Regions from separate parts of the Streptomyces sp. NPDC096323 genome, predicted to be linked through region 3. Evidence: riboswitches for the same ligand, from Rfam matches in the RefSeq annotation. Region 3 holds a riboswitch; each other region holds the start of a gene.
What was found. A riboswitch is a leader RNA that binds a small molecule or an ion and turns the genes downstream of it on or off. The one in region 3 is predicted to bind cobalamin.
Positions count from the first base shown of each region.

Region 1 (4,941 bases), on a different contig from region 3:
GCCGAGGAAGACGGAGAAGAGCAGCCGCACGCCGATGACGAACAGCCCGATCTTGATGAACGCCCCGTAGGACCGGGCCCACGGCGCGTCCGTGCGGCGCGCGGCCACGACGTACCCCGCCACGCCGACCAGCAGCCCGAGCAGCAGCGGGTTGGTCGTCCGGGACGCGGCGGTGGCGAGCCCGAGCGCCCACAGCCACCAGGCCCCGGCGGGCAGCGCGTTGCTCCGGGAGGCGGCCGGGGCGCGCCAGGCACGGATCCGGTCCGCGGAAGCGTCCGTACGGCCGGGCGTCGCGGCGGTCATCCGCGGCGGCGGCGGGCCTGCGCGACGGCGGCGATGCCGAGGAGGAGGACGGCGGCGACCCCGACGAGGACACCGGCGGACGGCCCGCCCCCGTCCGAACCGTCCCCGCCTGCGGCGACGCCCGACGAAGTGGGCGCGGAGGCGTCGGCGGTCCTGCCGGCATCCGCGTCCCCGTTCCCCGCCACCTGTTCGCCGCAGCCGGAGGCCGGATAGCCGGAGATCGCGCAGAGCAGCGCGTCACTGCCGTAACGCAGCGGCTTGGCCACCGAGGCGAGGGCGTCCGCGCTGCTCGCGTCCTTGGGGACCCGCGCGCACGCGGTCCGCAGCGCGGGCGGCGTCGCCCCGTCCGGGGCGTCGGCGGCCGTACCGGGATCGATGACGAGCGCGACCCGCTTGGAGCCGTCCTCGGCAGGCGTGTGCGCGCAGATCCCCGCGAAGTCGGGGGAGCGGCGCGGCTTGGCCGCGTCCTGCGAGTCCGCGCTCACGGCGAACCGGAAGCCCTGCACCGAACCGTCCTCCGGCCGGACCAGGGACGGCCCCTGGGTGGCATACGCCCACCCGCTGCCGGAGCCCTCCCAGAACGACCAGTAGCGGTAGCCGGCAGCCTGGGCCGTGCCCGTACCGAGCACGGCCAGGACCGCGCCCAGGACCGCCAGCAGCACGGCGGCCCGCCCGGCGCGGCGCCTCACGGGCTGCCGGGCGGCCACGCCCTGGCGCGCACTCACAGCTGCTGGCTCTTGCGGCGGCCGCTGATCAGGAATCCGGCGCCGGCGCCGACCGCGAGGCCGATCCCGACGAACCACCAGACACCGCCGATGCCGTCCCCGTCGCCACTGTCCTTCTGCTCCTCCTCGGTGGCGCTCGCGGTCGGCTTCTTGTCGGTGGAGGGCGCGGGCCCGGTCGCGTTCAGCTGGGCGACGAGGTCGGCGCCGCCGAAGTCGTGGACGTCCGTGTCGGTGGAGTGGGCGGCCATGACGAGCTGCGCGTAGGCGGCGGGGCCGTTCTCCTTCGCCCAGGCCGCGGAGTTCTCCGCCAGCCACTTCACGGACGCGGCGGCCTTGTCCTTGTGACCGGACGCGGACAGGGCGACCACGGCGTCGGCGGTGTTGCCGAAGTCGGGCTGCGGGGTGCTGTCCTCGGCACCGGGCATCGGCGGCGAGTCGAGGTGGCCGGTCTTCGCGAGGGCCCCGGCGAGGTAGTAGGCGCCGTTCTGGGCGGCCTGCTCCGGCTTGAGCGCACTGCCCTCGGTGCAGGCGGGGTCCTTCACCGCGGCGTTGTTGCCGACGACGAGCCCCTTGCCGAGCGAGCCGAGCACGGCGGCCGCGGTGGCGTCGCCGTTGGCGACGAGCTTGCCGGCCTTGTCGGGCTGGTACGCGAACGCGCCGCCGTCCTTGCCGCCGCACGGGATGGCGAAGGTGAGCAGGGCGTCGTACGGCGTCCTGCCGGCGTCGTTCGTCACGTCCCCGAGCTTCTCGCCGGCCCGGGCGAGGGCGCCGATCACGATCGAGGTCGAGTTCGCGTCACTCGGGCCGCCGGCGGTGTAACCCCAGCCGCCGTCCTTGTTCTGTACGGACTTCAGCCACGCGACGCCGTTGCGCACGAGTTCCTCGTGCCCCCGGACCTCGTGCAGCGCCTGCACCGCGGCCGCCGTCGCATTGGTGTCGATCATGGTCTTGGCGTCACAGGGCACGGAGGGGTCCGGCCGGTACGCGGGGAACGCCCCGCTGTCGCACTGCTGCCCGATCAGCCAGTCGACGGCCTTGGCGGCGGGCGAGACGCCCACGGCCCGCTGCGAGACGAAGGCCAGCGACTGCCGCCACACCCCGTCGTACGTGGGGTCCTTCGTGCCGTAAAGGCCCGAGGGCAGGGCCACGGACGGCGAGGGGGAGGGGGACGGCGCGGCAACCGCGGCCGGGGTCGCGGCCGCACAGAGCACGGTGGCGGTGGCGGCGAGCGCGGCTGCGCTGCGGCGTACGGTCATGGCGGGCGGTGCCTCTCCTGGAGGAACCGGGCACAGGCACACACAGGCACCAGGCTCCGGCTCCGTATACCTCGACGGTTGCCGGCCACCGGGGATCCCGACGGCGCGAGCCGGTCACGCCACGCACAGGGCATTCCGGCTTCCGCCCGGTGAGGGCGGTCACGGCTGCGGGTCAGCGCCGGATTTCCACCGGCTTCCCCCTGAACGGGCATGATGACGACGCGTTCACTCTACCGGGCGCGTTCCGGGGCTCTCATTCGGCTCGGACCGCGTCAGCGCGAGGCCCCCGGTGCTGCGGCCCGGGGCGCCGAGCAGGGCGCCGGCGCCGGCGTCCGCTCGGGGAACGGGACGATCGCCGGCTCGGGGTCCTGGCCGAGGAAGAGGCGGCGTACGACGCGTTCCGCGGCGTGGCCGTCGTCGTACGGGCAGAAGCGCTCCCGGAAGGCGCTCCGCAGCGCCGTGGCCTCGGGGCCGCACCAGCGGCCGCTGCGGAAGATGTCGATGAGCTCGTCCTCCGTCGTCGCGACCGCCCCGGGGGTGTCGCCCGGCCGGCCGGAGAGGAGGTCGAACGTGACGCCGCGGACCTGGTTGTAGACCTTCCGGTCGGCCGCGTCGATGACGATGGGGCGGTCCAGGTTGGCGTAGTCGAAGGTGAGCGACGAGTAGTCCGAGATGAGCGCGTCCGCCGCCAGGCAGAGGTCCTCGACCGACGGGTGGCCGGACACGTCGATGATGCCGCTCCGCCCCGCGAGGTCGCTCAGCCGCGTGGTCCGCCCGTCGAGGGGGTGGGGCCGGACCAGCAGGACGAAGTCGTCGCCCAGGGCCTCGGCCACGCGGGCCACGTCGAAGGTGGGCGTCCAGTCCTTCCGGTAGTCGCGGTAGGTCGGCGCGTACAGCAGGGCGGTCCTGCCCTCGGGGATGCCGAGCCGCTCCCGGATGGCCGCGACGTCGTCCGCACCGGCGGTGTAGAAGCGGTCGTTGCGGGGGTAGCCCACGTCGAGGGACTCGAACCTGCCCGGGTACACGCGCGCCCACTGCTCCGTGGAGTGCTGGTTGGAGGAGAGGCTGAGGTCCCAGCGGCTCACCTGCTCCAGCAGGCGGTCGAAGCTCATGGTCCGGGCGGCGGGGTACGCCTTCAGGTCAATGCCCATGCGCTTGAGCGGGGTGCCGTGGTGCGTCTGCAGGTGGACCTGGCCCGGGCGCTTGCCGATGCCGTCCGGGAAGCCGTCGTTGCTCACGAAGTACGTGGCGCGCGCCGTGACCTCCCCATGGCGGCGCGAGCCGGGCACCACGTGGTCGACGCCTGCGGGCACCTGTCCGGCGAGCTCCTGGCGCACCACCCAGACGCCGTGCACGTGCGGTGCCAGCTCCTTGGCCTTCTCGTAGACGGCGGCCGGATTGCAGGACGGCAGCGAGTCCTCGTACGAGGTGTACACGGCGAGGTTCGGATCCAGGGCACGCCGGCGCTGGAGGGCGTGCAGATTGGCGGCCGCGTGCTTGCCGACCCTGCTGGTGGCTCCGAGGACCCTCGTCGGCGCCTTCCGCTTGACCCGGGCGGCGAACTCGGTCGTCCGATAGGCACGGAAGGACCGCTTGGCCAGGGCGCGCATGTGCACCCCGAGCGATCCGCCGGGCAGCGTGTAGCCGGCCGGGAGGTGCGCGGCGTAGAAGTCCGCGGTGCGGCCGAAGAACTCCTTGCGATCGGCGGGCCTGACCCGCTCGGGGCGCTTGAGCGTGAACAGCATGTGCTGCACGGCACGCTCGAACATCAGGGACCGGGACCAGGCCAGTTCGGGGCGTCCGTCGAGGAAGGTGAACAGGCCCTCGTACTGCGGGAAGATGTCGAAGTGCTTGCGGCCCGGCGTCTTCGTGATCGCACCGTGGCGGCGCTGGCGGTATTCGACGCCCACCCTGTTCAGGCAGCCGATGCGCTCGGCCGCGACCATCGCCATCTGGCTGACCGGCGCGTCCTCGTACAGTCCGGGCGCGTACTGGAAGCCCTGCTCCAGGAAGAACGCGCGGCGGAACGCCTTGTTCCAGGCGACCAGGAACAGATGGACGTACTCGGGCCGGTCCTGGAGGCGGAAGACATCCGTGCCCGCCCGTTCGAACAGTTCCGTGGACTGGCTGGGGCCGCCCTTGCCGTGCCAGTACGTCCGTATGTGGTCGAAGGCGAGGATGTCCAGGTCCCCGACCGCGTCGAGCCGGCCGGCCATCGCCTGCAGCAGACCGGGGGTGTAGCTGTCGTCACTGTCGAGGAAGAGGACGTAGTCCCCCGTCGCGCGTTCCAGTCCGGCGTTGCGCGCCCGGCCCAGGCCCACGTTCTCCGGCAGGTGCACGGCCTGGACGCGTGCGTCGCGGGCGGCGTACTCGTCGATGATCGCCCCGCAGGAGTCCGGTGAGCAGTCGTCGACGGCGATCACCTCGATGTCCCGGAACGACTGACCGAGGACGGAGTCCAGGCACTCGTGGAGGTATCCCTGCACCTTGAACACGGGGATGACGACACTGAAACGAGGCATGGGGGAAAACTCCAGAGGACGGACAAACAGAGAGGCCGAACAGGAAGACTACCGATCCCGGCGACGTGCCGGGTGTGCGCTTCCCCCGTGACCGGAGTGATCTGTTCCGAGCGGACCGTGATCCTCCGGGGGTGC
Region 1 is NZ_JBEOSI010000002.1:613,221-618,161, forward strand. Features, by position in the region: gene ABTX18_RS06735 (energy-coupling factor transporter transmembrane component T) at 1-303, opposite strand, end outside; gene ABTX18_RS06740 (SCO2322 family protein) at 300-1,028, opposite strand; gene ABTX18_RS06745 (SCO2321 family membrane protein) at 1,025-2,284, opposite strand; cobalamin riboswitch at 2,393-2,541, opposite strand; gene ABTX18_RS06750 (bifunctional glycosyltransferase/CDP-glycerol:glycerophosphate glycerophosphotransferase) at 2,557-4,806, opposite strand.
Region 1: it holds a riboswitch for cobalamin, as region 3 does, so the genes downstream of both, ABTX18_RS06745 (SCO2321 family membrane protein) here and ABTX18_RS24630 (cobalamin biosynthesis protein) in region 3, are expected to answer to the same signal.

Region 2 (4,941 bases), on a different contig from region 3:
ACCTCCTCGGGGATCCACGCGAAGCCCTGCACCGAGCCGCTCGCCTCGCGCAGTGCCTCACGGGTCCGCGCGTCCCACACGCCGAGCTTCTTCAGCTCGTCCACCAGATACGCGTTGACCTGGAGGAACTCACCGCTGAGCGTCTCGCGCTTGAAGAGGTTGGAGACCTGCGGCTCGATGCACTCGTACACGCCCGCGATCGAGGCGATCGTCGCGGTCGGAGCGATGGCCAGCAGCAGGGAGTTGCGCATGCCGGTCTTCGCGACCCGGGCGCGCAGGGCGTCCCAGCGCTCCGGCCAGTTCAGCTCGGTGTCGTAGTGGTCCGGGTGCAGCACACCGCGGGCGGCACGCGTCTCGGACCAGGCGGGGAGGGGACCCGAGCGCTCCGCGAGGTCGCAGGACGCCTCGTACGCCGCGAGCATGATGCGCTCGGAGATCTTCGTCGACAGGGCGCGCGCCTCGGGGGAGTCGAACGGCAGCCGCAGCTGGAAGAAGACGTCCTGGAGACCCATGGCGCCCAGGCCCACCGGACGCCAGCGGGCGTTGGACCGGCCGGCCTGCTCGGTCGGGTAGAAGTTGATGTCCACGACCCGGTCGAGGAAGGTCACGGCGGTACGCACGGTGGCGTCCAGGCGCTCCCAGTCGATGGTGCCGTCGGCGACGAAGGCGCCGAGGTTGACCGAACCCAGGTTGCAGACGGCCGTCTCGCCGTCGTCGGTGACCTCGAGGATCTCGGTGCACAGGTTCGAGGAGTGCACGACGCGGCCGGGCTCGGCGGTCTGGTTCGCGGTGCGGTTGGAGGCGTCCTTGAACGTCATCCAGCCCTGGCCCGTCTGGGCGAGGGTCCGCATCATGCGACCGTACAGCTCACGGGCCGGCATGGTCTTGCGGGCCAGGCCCTTGGCCTCGGCCGCCCGGTAGGCGGCGTCGAACGCGTCGCCCCACAGGTCGACGAGCTCGGGCACGTCGGCCGGGGAGAACAGCGACCACGTGCCGTCCGCGTCCACCCGGCGCATGAACTCGTCGGGGATCCAGTGCGCCAGGTTGAGGTTGTGCGTGCGCCGCTGGTCCTCGCCCGTGTTGTCGCGCAGCTCCAGGAACTCCTCGATGTCCGCGTGCCACGTCTCCAGGTAGACGGCCGCGGCGCCCTTGCGCCGGCCGCCCTGGTTGACCGCGGCGACGGAGGCGTCGAGCGTCTTCAGGAACGGCACGATGCCGTTGGAGTGGCCGTTGGTGCCGCGGATCAGCGAACCCCGGGCGCGGATACGGGAGTACGAGAGGCCGATGCCGCCCGCGTGCTTCGACAGGCGCGCCACCTGGTGGTAGCGGTCGTAGATCGAGTCCAGCTCGTCCAGCGGGGAGTCCAGCAGGTAGCAGGAGGACATCTGCGGGTGCCGGGTGCCGGAGTTGAAGAGCGTGGGCGAGGAGGGCAGGTAGTCCAGCCGGCTCATCAGACCGTACAGCGCGGCAACCTCGTCCAGGGCGCGCGCGGAGGTGTCCTCGGCGAGACCGGAGGCGACGCGCAGCATGAAGTGCTGCGGGGTCTCGATGACCTGACGGGTGTGCGGGTGGCGCAGGAGGTACCGGCTGTGCAGGGTGCGCAGGCCGAAGTAGCCGAAGCGGTCGTCGGCGCCGTCGGCGAGCGACTGCCCGACCAGCGCGTCCAGGGCCCCCGCGTGCAGCGCCACGAACTCGGCGGTGCGGTCCGCGATCAGGCCCTCGCGGTGCCCGACGGCGACCGAGGCGGAGAAGGATGTCGCACCCTGGCCGGCCGCCTCGTCCGCGATGGTGCGGGTGAGGAGGCGGGCGGCGAGCCGGGAGTAGGCGGGGTCCTCGGAGATCAGGCCCGCGGCGGCCTCGGTGGCCAGCGAGCGCAGCTCGGCCTCGTCCGACCGGGCGTTGCGGCCGCGCAGCGCGGCGGCGGCGACGCGTCCGGGGTCGGTGTCGGGCAGATCGGCGGTGAGGCCGGTCAGGGTCCGCAGCAGTGCGGTCCCCGGTCCCTCGCTCGTGCTTCCCGTTGACTCGGCCACGGACACCGGATCGGCTGGCGCGATGGTCACGCGGTGCTCTCCCTCGCTCGGCTCGGGGCCTTCGGGGAGCGGAGGGCGGCCGGGCGGGGCGGGACCCGGCAGGGCAGCGCTCCGTGCGGCGTCCACCGGCCCATCCACGAGGCCCGGACGTCTGGGCATCCGGATCGGTGGAACCGGATGCGCTGTCGGCAGGACCTCGGACTCGGGGGTGCACAAAAGCGCACCGAACACACCGTTGCGGGACAGTTCCGGATTCGCACCGGATTTCCCTGCGGCGACAGCGAGCATGAGCATACATGTGGGGGCTGCCGGATGCGGCAGCCCCCACATGTTGTGTCGTGCGCGCTGTCAGGCGAGGGGAGGCAGCTCCAGCCGGTAGGTGAGCAGCTTGAGGTCGTCGAGGGGGCTCCAGTCCCTCTCGGGGGTCCGTACGAAGCCGAGGCGCCGGTAGATCCTATGGGCGCCGTGCATCGTCGGCTGCGTCGACAGGACGATCCCCGTGACCCCCGTGGTGGCCCGTGCGCGGTCGATACAGGCCCGTACGAGAGCCTCCCCGGCTCCTGCTCCCCGGGCCTCGCGGGAGACCGCCAGCATCCGGAACTCCGCCTCGTCCGCCGCGGCTATGTCGGCCCAGGCGTTGCCCGGCGGGGCGTAGGTGACCCCGCCCAGGACGCGGCCCCGCGCGTCGGCGGCCACCAGCACCTCGGCCTCGGCGGCGCGGCGGGAGACGTCGCGCAGCTGAACCAGATACGCATCGTCGGCGCCGAAGTCCAGGAGCCCGTCGCCGAGATAGGCCTCGGCGGTGATCTCGCCGAGGAGCGCGTACTCGGCGGGCTCGGCCGGCCGGATCGTCATGTCCATACGTGCAGTGTGCCGCACGCGCGGGCCGTGGCCGCAAGCACTTTTCCGCCGCGCGCGCGAACGGGCCGCCGCACCCCTGGCGGAGGAGTACGGCGGCCCGTTCGGTTCACCTACGCGTCGGTCAGTGGCCGCCCCGGCGCACCGGCGGTGGCCGGCGGGAGCTCCGTCACCACGCCCGGGTCACCCGCGTCAGCGGTGTAGTCGCCCGGAGAGGTCTCGTCGATCCCGGCGGGCGCCTTCACGGCGTTCAGGACGAAGGTGAGGACGACGACCACGACGACGTTCAGCACGAAGGCCGTGAGGCCGATGTAGCCGATCTCGCCGATGCCCGGGATCTCCTTGGAGGACCCGCCGAAGTGCTTCTGGGTGGGGCTGGCGACCCCGTACGCGGCGAGCGTCCCGTAGAGCATGCCGACCGCCCAGCCCGCGAGCAGCGCCCAGCGGTGGAACCACCGGGTGAACAGCCCGCCGACCAGGGCCGGCATCGTCTGGAGGATCCAGATCCCGCCGAGCAGCTGGAAGTTGATCGCGACCGTCTTGTCCATGGTGAGGACGAAGGCGAGCGCGCCGACCTTGACCAGCAGCGACACCAGCTTGGAGACCTTGGTCTCCTGCGCGGGTGTGGCGTCCGGCTTCAGGAAGTCCTTGTAGATGTTGCGGGTGAACAGGTTCGCCGCGGCGATCGACATGATCGCGGCGGGCACCAGCGCGCCGATGCCGATGGCGGCGAAGGCCACCCCCGCGAACCAGTCGGGGAACATGTTCTCGAACAGCTGCGGGATCGCCAACTGGCCGTTGTCCACCTTGACTCCGGCGGCGATCGCCATGAATCCCAGCAGTGCGAGCAGGCCGAGCATCAGCGAGTACAGCGGCAGGATCGTCGTGTTGCGGCGGATCACGTCACGGCTGCGGCTGGAAAGCGTCGCCGTGATCGAGTGCGGATACATGAAGAGCGCCAGCGCCGAACCCAGGGCCAGCGTCGCGTATCCCCACTGTCCGGCCTCGCCGGGTGCCAGTCCGGCCACCGGTTTGCCGGCCGCCTCGTTCTTCGCCGAGAAGGCCTCGCCCGCCTTGGCGAAGATGTCGTCGAAGCCGCCGAGCTTGATCGGGATGTAGATGATCGCCACGGCGATGACCAGGTAGATCAGCCCGTCCTTGACGAAGGCGATCAGCGCGGGCGCGCGCAGCCCGGAGGAGTACGTGTACGCGGCGAGCACCGCGAACGCGATCAGCAGCGGCAGGTCCTTGATGAACCAGTGGGTGTTCTCGCCGCCGCCGACGCCCATCACGTCCAGCACCGCCTGGATGCCGACGAGTTGCAGGGCGATGTACGGCATCGTGGCGAGGATGCCGGTGACGGCGACCGCCAGCGAGAGCCCCTTGGAGCCGAAGCGTCCGCGGACGAAGTCCGAGGTGGTGACATAGCCGTGCTTGTGCGACACCGACCACAGGCGCGGCAGGAACGTGAAGATCAGCGGGTACACCAGGATGGTGTAGGGCACCGCGAAGAAGCCGGCCGCGCCCGCCGCGTAGATCGCCGCGGGAACGGCGACGAAGGTGTACGCGGTGTAGAGGTCGCCGCCGAGCAGGAACCAGGTCACCCAGGTGCCGAACGACCTGCCGCCCAGCCCCCATTCGTCGAGGCTGGCCTCGTTCTCGGCCTTGCGCCACCGCGCGGCCATGAAGCCGACGACGGTGACGGCCAGGAAGAAGAAGACGAAGACGCCGAGCGCGACGCCGTTCACGCCGTCCTTCATGCGGACGCACCCCCCTTGCGGGAGCGCTGGTCACGCTGCCACAGCTTGTACGCGACCATGGTGAGCGCGGTGGAGATCGGCACCCAGAGCATCTGGTACCAGTAGAAGAACGGAATCCCGATGAAGGTCGGGTCGACCTTGGCGTACGAACTCACCCAGAGCATCGCCACGAACGGCGCGACGAGACAGAGGGCGATGACCACCCGCATCGGTGTGACGGTGGGTGGTTTTCCTTCTGGTTCTTCCGGCATGGCGGCGACTCCGTCCCCTCGCTGATCACCTCGTGTAATGGG
Region 2 is NZ_JBEOSI010000003.1:242,104-247,044, forward strand. Features, by position in the region: gene ABTX18_RS08945 (ribonucleoside-diphosphate reductase subunit alpha) at 1-2,060, opposite strand, end outside; adenosylcobalamin-variant (AdoCbl-variant) riboswitch at 2,213-2,311, opposite strand; gene ABTX18_RS08950 (GNAT family N-acetyltransferase) at 2,379-2,891, opposite strand; gene mctP (monocarboxylate uptake permease MctP) at 3,002-4,648, opposite strand; gene ABTX18_RS08960 (DUF3311 domain-containing protein) at 4,645-4,899, opposite strand.
Region 2: it holds a riboswitch for cobalamin, as region 3 does, so the genes downstream of both, ABTX18_RS08945 (ribonucleoside-diphosphate reductase subunit alpha) here and ABTX18_RS24630 (cobalamin biosynthesis protein) in region 3, are expected to answer to the same signal.

Region 3 (4,941 bases):
AACCCGCCGGTCTGGGTCATCGTGGCCGCCGGCCTCGCCATCGCACTCGGCACCTACCTGGGCGGCTGGCGCATCATCCGCACCATGGGCAGCGGCCTGACCGAGCTGAAGCCGCCGCAGGGCTTCGCCGCCCAGACCAGTGCGGCCACCGTCATCCTGGCCTCCTCGCACCTCGGCTTCTCCCTCTCCACCACCCAGTCGTGCTCGGGCGCCGTCATGGGCGCGGGCCTCGGCCGCAAGGGCGGCGTCGTCCGCTGGTCGACCGCCACCCGGATGTTCGTCGCCTGGGGCCTGACCCTGCCGGCCGCCGGTCTGGTCGGCGCGGGTGCGGAGTTCCTCACCAAGCAGGGCACCTGGGGTGTCGTGGTCGTCGCCGCGCTCCTGATCGCGGGCTCCGGCGCGATCTGGACGCTGTCGCGCCGCAAGCCCGTCGGGCACGGCGATGTGGCACCCGGCGGCCAGCACGCGGCCGCCGGAACCGGCGAGCCCTCGGGCGTCGTCACCACCGCCATCGCGGCCGTCAGCCCGCCGCCCACCGCGGCCGCCCAGACCCACGACCTCACGGCCACCATCCCGGCCCCGGCCGGACCGGTCGCCGCCGGACCGGTCGCCGACCCGGCCCGACCCGCCACGGTTTAGGCATCACACGAGCCTTTGGTAAGGACAGATCCGCATGAACATCGACTGGGCAGCCCTCGGCACCGTCTTCGGCGTCTCCCTCGTCGCCACCGTCGCTCTCGTGGGCCTCTTCACCCTCGGCATCGTCGGCCTCTCCAAGCAGCCGGAACCAGCCGCGCAGGGCGGGTCCGCGGGCGGATCGCTCGCCCTGGCCCGCACCGGCGCGTACGTCTGCTTCGGACTGTGCGCCGCGGCCGTGGCGTACGGCATCTATCTGATCGTCGCCTGAGCCCCACCACTCCCACCCGCATCGGGCCGGACGCACCTCGTGTGCGTCCGGCCCGATGTGCGTCTCAGCACACTGCGCCGTCGCAGGTCAACGGCGAGTTGACGGGTGTTCGCGGGGCGTGGTGGACTGCCGGAGCCATTACGGCGACAGCAGAGGAAGCCGGTGCGAATCCGGCGCGGTCCCGCCACTGTCACCGGGGAGCAGTCCCCCACCACGGAAGTCACGGTCCACGCAAGCGGACTGGAAGACCGGGGGAACCGCGGATCCGGAAGCCAGGAGACTCTCGTCGCCGTCACGTCGAACCAGGGCGCGGACCCTGAGTGAGGACATATCGCCATGCCCGGCTGCCGTGCGTCCGTCCCTGTGCCACTCCGAACAGGTCCCCAGGTCCTCCGAGGCGCAACGGCCGGCTGAACCGTGCGTGCCGATCGCATCTTCGCGTACGGCGCCACGGCCGGTCTGATCGGCGATTCTCTGCTCGGTGACCCCCGCAGGGGACACCCGGTCGCCGCCTTCGGGCGGGCCGCGGCAGGCGTCGAACGCCGTCTGTGGCGCGACCACCGCGGGTGGGGCGCACTGCACACCCTGATCTGCGCCGGAGGCGCCACCGGGGGTGCCGCCCTGGCCTCCCGTGCGCTGCGCCGCCACCCCGCCGCGTCCGTCGCCCTGACCGCCGCTGCCACCTGGTCCGTCCTCGGCGGTACGTCGCTGGGGCGCGAGGCCCGGTCCATCGGCGACGCCCTGACCGCCGGGGACCTGGGCCTCGCCCGTGAGCGGCTGCCTCGCTTGTGCGGCCGCGACCCGCAGTCCCTGGACGGCCCGCAGATCGCCCGCGCCGTCGTGGAGTCCGTCGCCGAGAACACCTCGGACGCCGTGGTCGGCGCCCTCGTGTGGGGCGCGCTGGGCGGGGTTCCCGGACTCGTCGGGTTCCGCGCCGTGAACACGCTCGACGCGATGGTCGGTCACAAGTCGCCCCGCTACCGGCGTTACGGCTGGGCCTCGGCCCGCCTCGACGACGTGGCGGGATGGCCCGGCGCCCGGCTGACGGCCCTGCTCGCCGTGACCGCCGGGGGGCGGCCACGGCGAGCGGTCCGGGCCTGGCGGGCGGACGCGGCCAAGCACCCGAGCCCCAACGCGGGCCCGGTGGAGGCCTCGTTCGCGGGGGCGCTCGGCGTACGGCTCGGCGGGACGCTCTCGTACGGCGGCCGGGTCGAGCACCGTCCCGCCCTCAACGGCGAGACGGGACGGGCGGTGGAGCCCGGGGACATCGAGCGGGCCGTACGGCTGTCGCGCCGGGTGAGCACTCTGGCCCTCGGCGTGAGCGTGGCGGCCCGCCTGGGCGCGGGGTTCGCGGCACGGCGGATCGCGGCACGGCGGATCGCGGGGGCCCGCACCACCGTTGCCCGTACCCATGGCCCTGGACTCCCAGGAACCCGACTCCCAGGACGGAGACCGATATGAGCGGCGGGCTGCTGGTCGCCGGGACCACCTCCGACGCGGGCAAGAGCGTCGTCACGGCGGGCATCTGCCGCTGGCTGGTGCGCCGCGGCGTGAAGGTCGCGCCGTTCAAGGCGCAGAACATGTCGCTCAACTCCTTCGTCACCCGGGAGGGCGCCGAGATCGGCCGCGCCCAGGCCATGCAGGCCCAGGCCGCCCGGGTGGAGCCGACCGCCCTGATGAACCCGGTGCTGCTCAAGCCCGGCAGCGACCGCTCCAGCCAGGTCGTCCTGATGGGTCGTCCGGTCGGTGAGATGAGTGCCCGCGGCTACCACGGCGGCCGGCAGGAGTCGCTCCTGTCCACCGTCGTGGACTGCCTGGAACAACTCCGGGGCACGTATGACGCGGTGATCTGCGAAGGGGCGGGCAGTCCGGCCGAGATCAATCTGCGGCGCACGGACATCGTGAACATGGGCATCGCACGGGCGGCACGCTTCCCGGTGGTGGTCGTCGGCGACATCGACCGCGGCGGGGTCTTCGCCTCGTTCTTCGGAACGACGGCGCTGCTCTCGGCCGAGGACCAGTCGCTGATCGCCGGCTACCTGGTCAACAAGTTCCGCGGCGACGTCTCGCTCCTGGAGCCCGGCCTGGACATGCTGCGCGAGCTGACGGGACGTCCGACGTACGGGGTGCTGCCGTTCGCGCACGGCCTCGGCATCGACGAGGAGGACGGGCTGCGGGTCTCGCTGCGCGGCACCGTACGCGAATCGGTCGTCGCGCCGCCGCACGGCGAGGACATCCTGCGCGTCGCCGTGTGCGCCGTCCCGCTGATGTCCAACTTCACCGACGTGGACGCGCTCGCCGCCGAACCGGGCGTCGTCGTGCGGTTCGTGGACCGCGCCGAGGAGCTCGCCGACGCCGACCTCGTCATCGTGCCCGGCACCCGCGGCACCGTGAAGGCGCTCGCCTGGCTGCGCGAGCGCGGGCTCGCCGACGCGCTGCTGCGGCGCGGGGCCGAGGGCCGGCCGGTCCTCGGTATCTGCGGCGGCTACCAGATCCTCGGCGAACGCATCGAGGACGACGTGGAGTCGCGCGCGGGGCAGGTCGAAGGGCTCGGGCTGCTGCCCGTACGCGTCCGGTTCGACCGCGAGAAGACCCTCGCCCGCCCGGTCGGCGAGGCGCTCGGCGCCCCGGTCGAGGGGTACGAGATCCACCACGGCGTCGCGGACGTGCGCGGCGGTGAGCCGTTCCTCACCGACGGACAAGGACAGCGCATCGACGGCTGCCGGACCGGCGCCGTGTGGGGCACCCACTGGCACGGCTCGCTGGAGAGCGACGCCTTCCGCCGCCGCTTCCTGACCGAGATCGCGAAGGCAGCCGGCCGACGCTTCGTGCCCGCCCCCGACACCTGCTTCGCCGGGCTGCGGGAGGAGCAGCTCGACCGCCTCGGCGACCTGATCGAAGAACACGCGGACACCGATGCGCTGTGGCGACTCATCGAGTCGGGCGCACCGGCAGGACTTCCCTTCATCGCCCCCGGAGCACCTGGAGCACGCGCATGAACGCGCCACTGACCGCCCCGCTCGACGCCCCGCTGAGCACCGTGCTGCTGTTGTCGACGGCCGACACCGACCTCCTCGCCGCCCGTGTCTCCGGCGCCCCCTACCGGATCGGCAACCCGACCCGTATCGACGTCCAGGACGAGCTGCCCGCGCTGATCGCGGGCTCCTCCGTCGCCGTCGTCCGCCTCCTGGGCGGCAAGCGCGCCTGGGAGGACGGCCTCGCGGCCCTGAAGGCGTCCGGCATCCCGACCGTGCTGCTCGGCGGCGAGACGGTGCCGGACGCGGAGCTGATGGCCGAGTCGTCCGCGCCGGCCGGCGTCGTCGCCGAGGCGCTGCGCTATCTGGTGGAGGGCGGCCCCGGGAACCTCGTCGAACTCGCCCGCTTCCTCTCCGACACCGTCCTGCTGACCGGGCACGGGTTCGCCGAACCGCAGAAGATGCCCGAGTGGGGTCTCCACGGCAGCCGTACGTTCACCGAGGGCCGCCCGACCGTCGGCGTGCTCTTCTACCGGGCGCACCACCTCTCCGGCAACACCTCGTTCGTCGACGTGCTGTGCGACGCCGTCGAGGCGCGCGGCGCCAACGCCCTCCCCGTCTACTGCGGTTCGCTGCGCGGCGCGGACCCGGGGCTGTACGAGCTCCTCGGCCGGGCCGACGCCCTGGTCGCCACGGTGCTCGCGGCCGGCGGGACCCGCGCGTCGGACGCCTCGGCCGGGGGCGACGACGAGGCCTGGGACATCGGCGCGCTCGCCGACCTGAACGTGCCGGTGCTGCAAGGGCTCTGCCTCACCTCCTCGCGCGCCGCCTGGGAAGCCTCGGACGCGGCCGTGACCCCCATGGACGCGGCGATGCAGGTCGCCATCCCCGAGTTCGACGGCCGGCTCATCACCGTGTCGTTCTCCTTCAAGGAGCAGGGCCCGGACGAGGTGCCCGTGTACCGCGCCGACCCCGAGCGGGCCGCACGCGTCGCCGGGATCGCCGTGCGCCACGCCGTCCTCAAGCACAAGCCCAACGCGGAGAAGAAGCTCGCCCTGG
Region 3 is NZ_JBEOSI010000009.1:59,276-64,216, forward strand. Features, by position in the region: gene ABTX18_RS24620 (inorganic phosphate transporter) at 1-639, shown strand, start outside; gene ABTX18_RS24625 (hypothetical protein) at 674-907, shown strand; cobalamin riboswitch at 1,060-1,190, shown strand; gene ABTX18_RS24630 (cobalamin biosynthesis protein) at 1,325-2,368, shown strand; gene ABTX18_RS24635 (cobyric acid synthase) at 2,365-3,906, shown strand; gene cobN (cobaltochelatase subunit CobN) at 3,939-4,941, shown strand, end outside.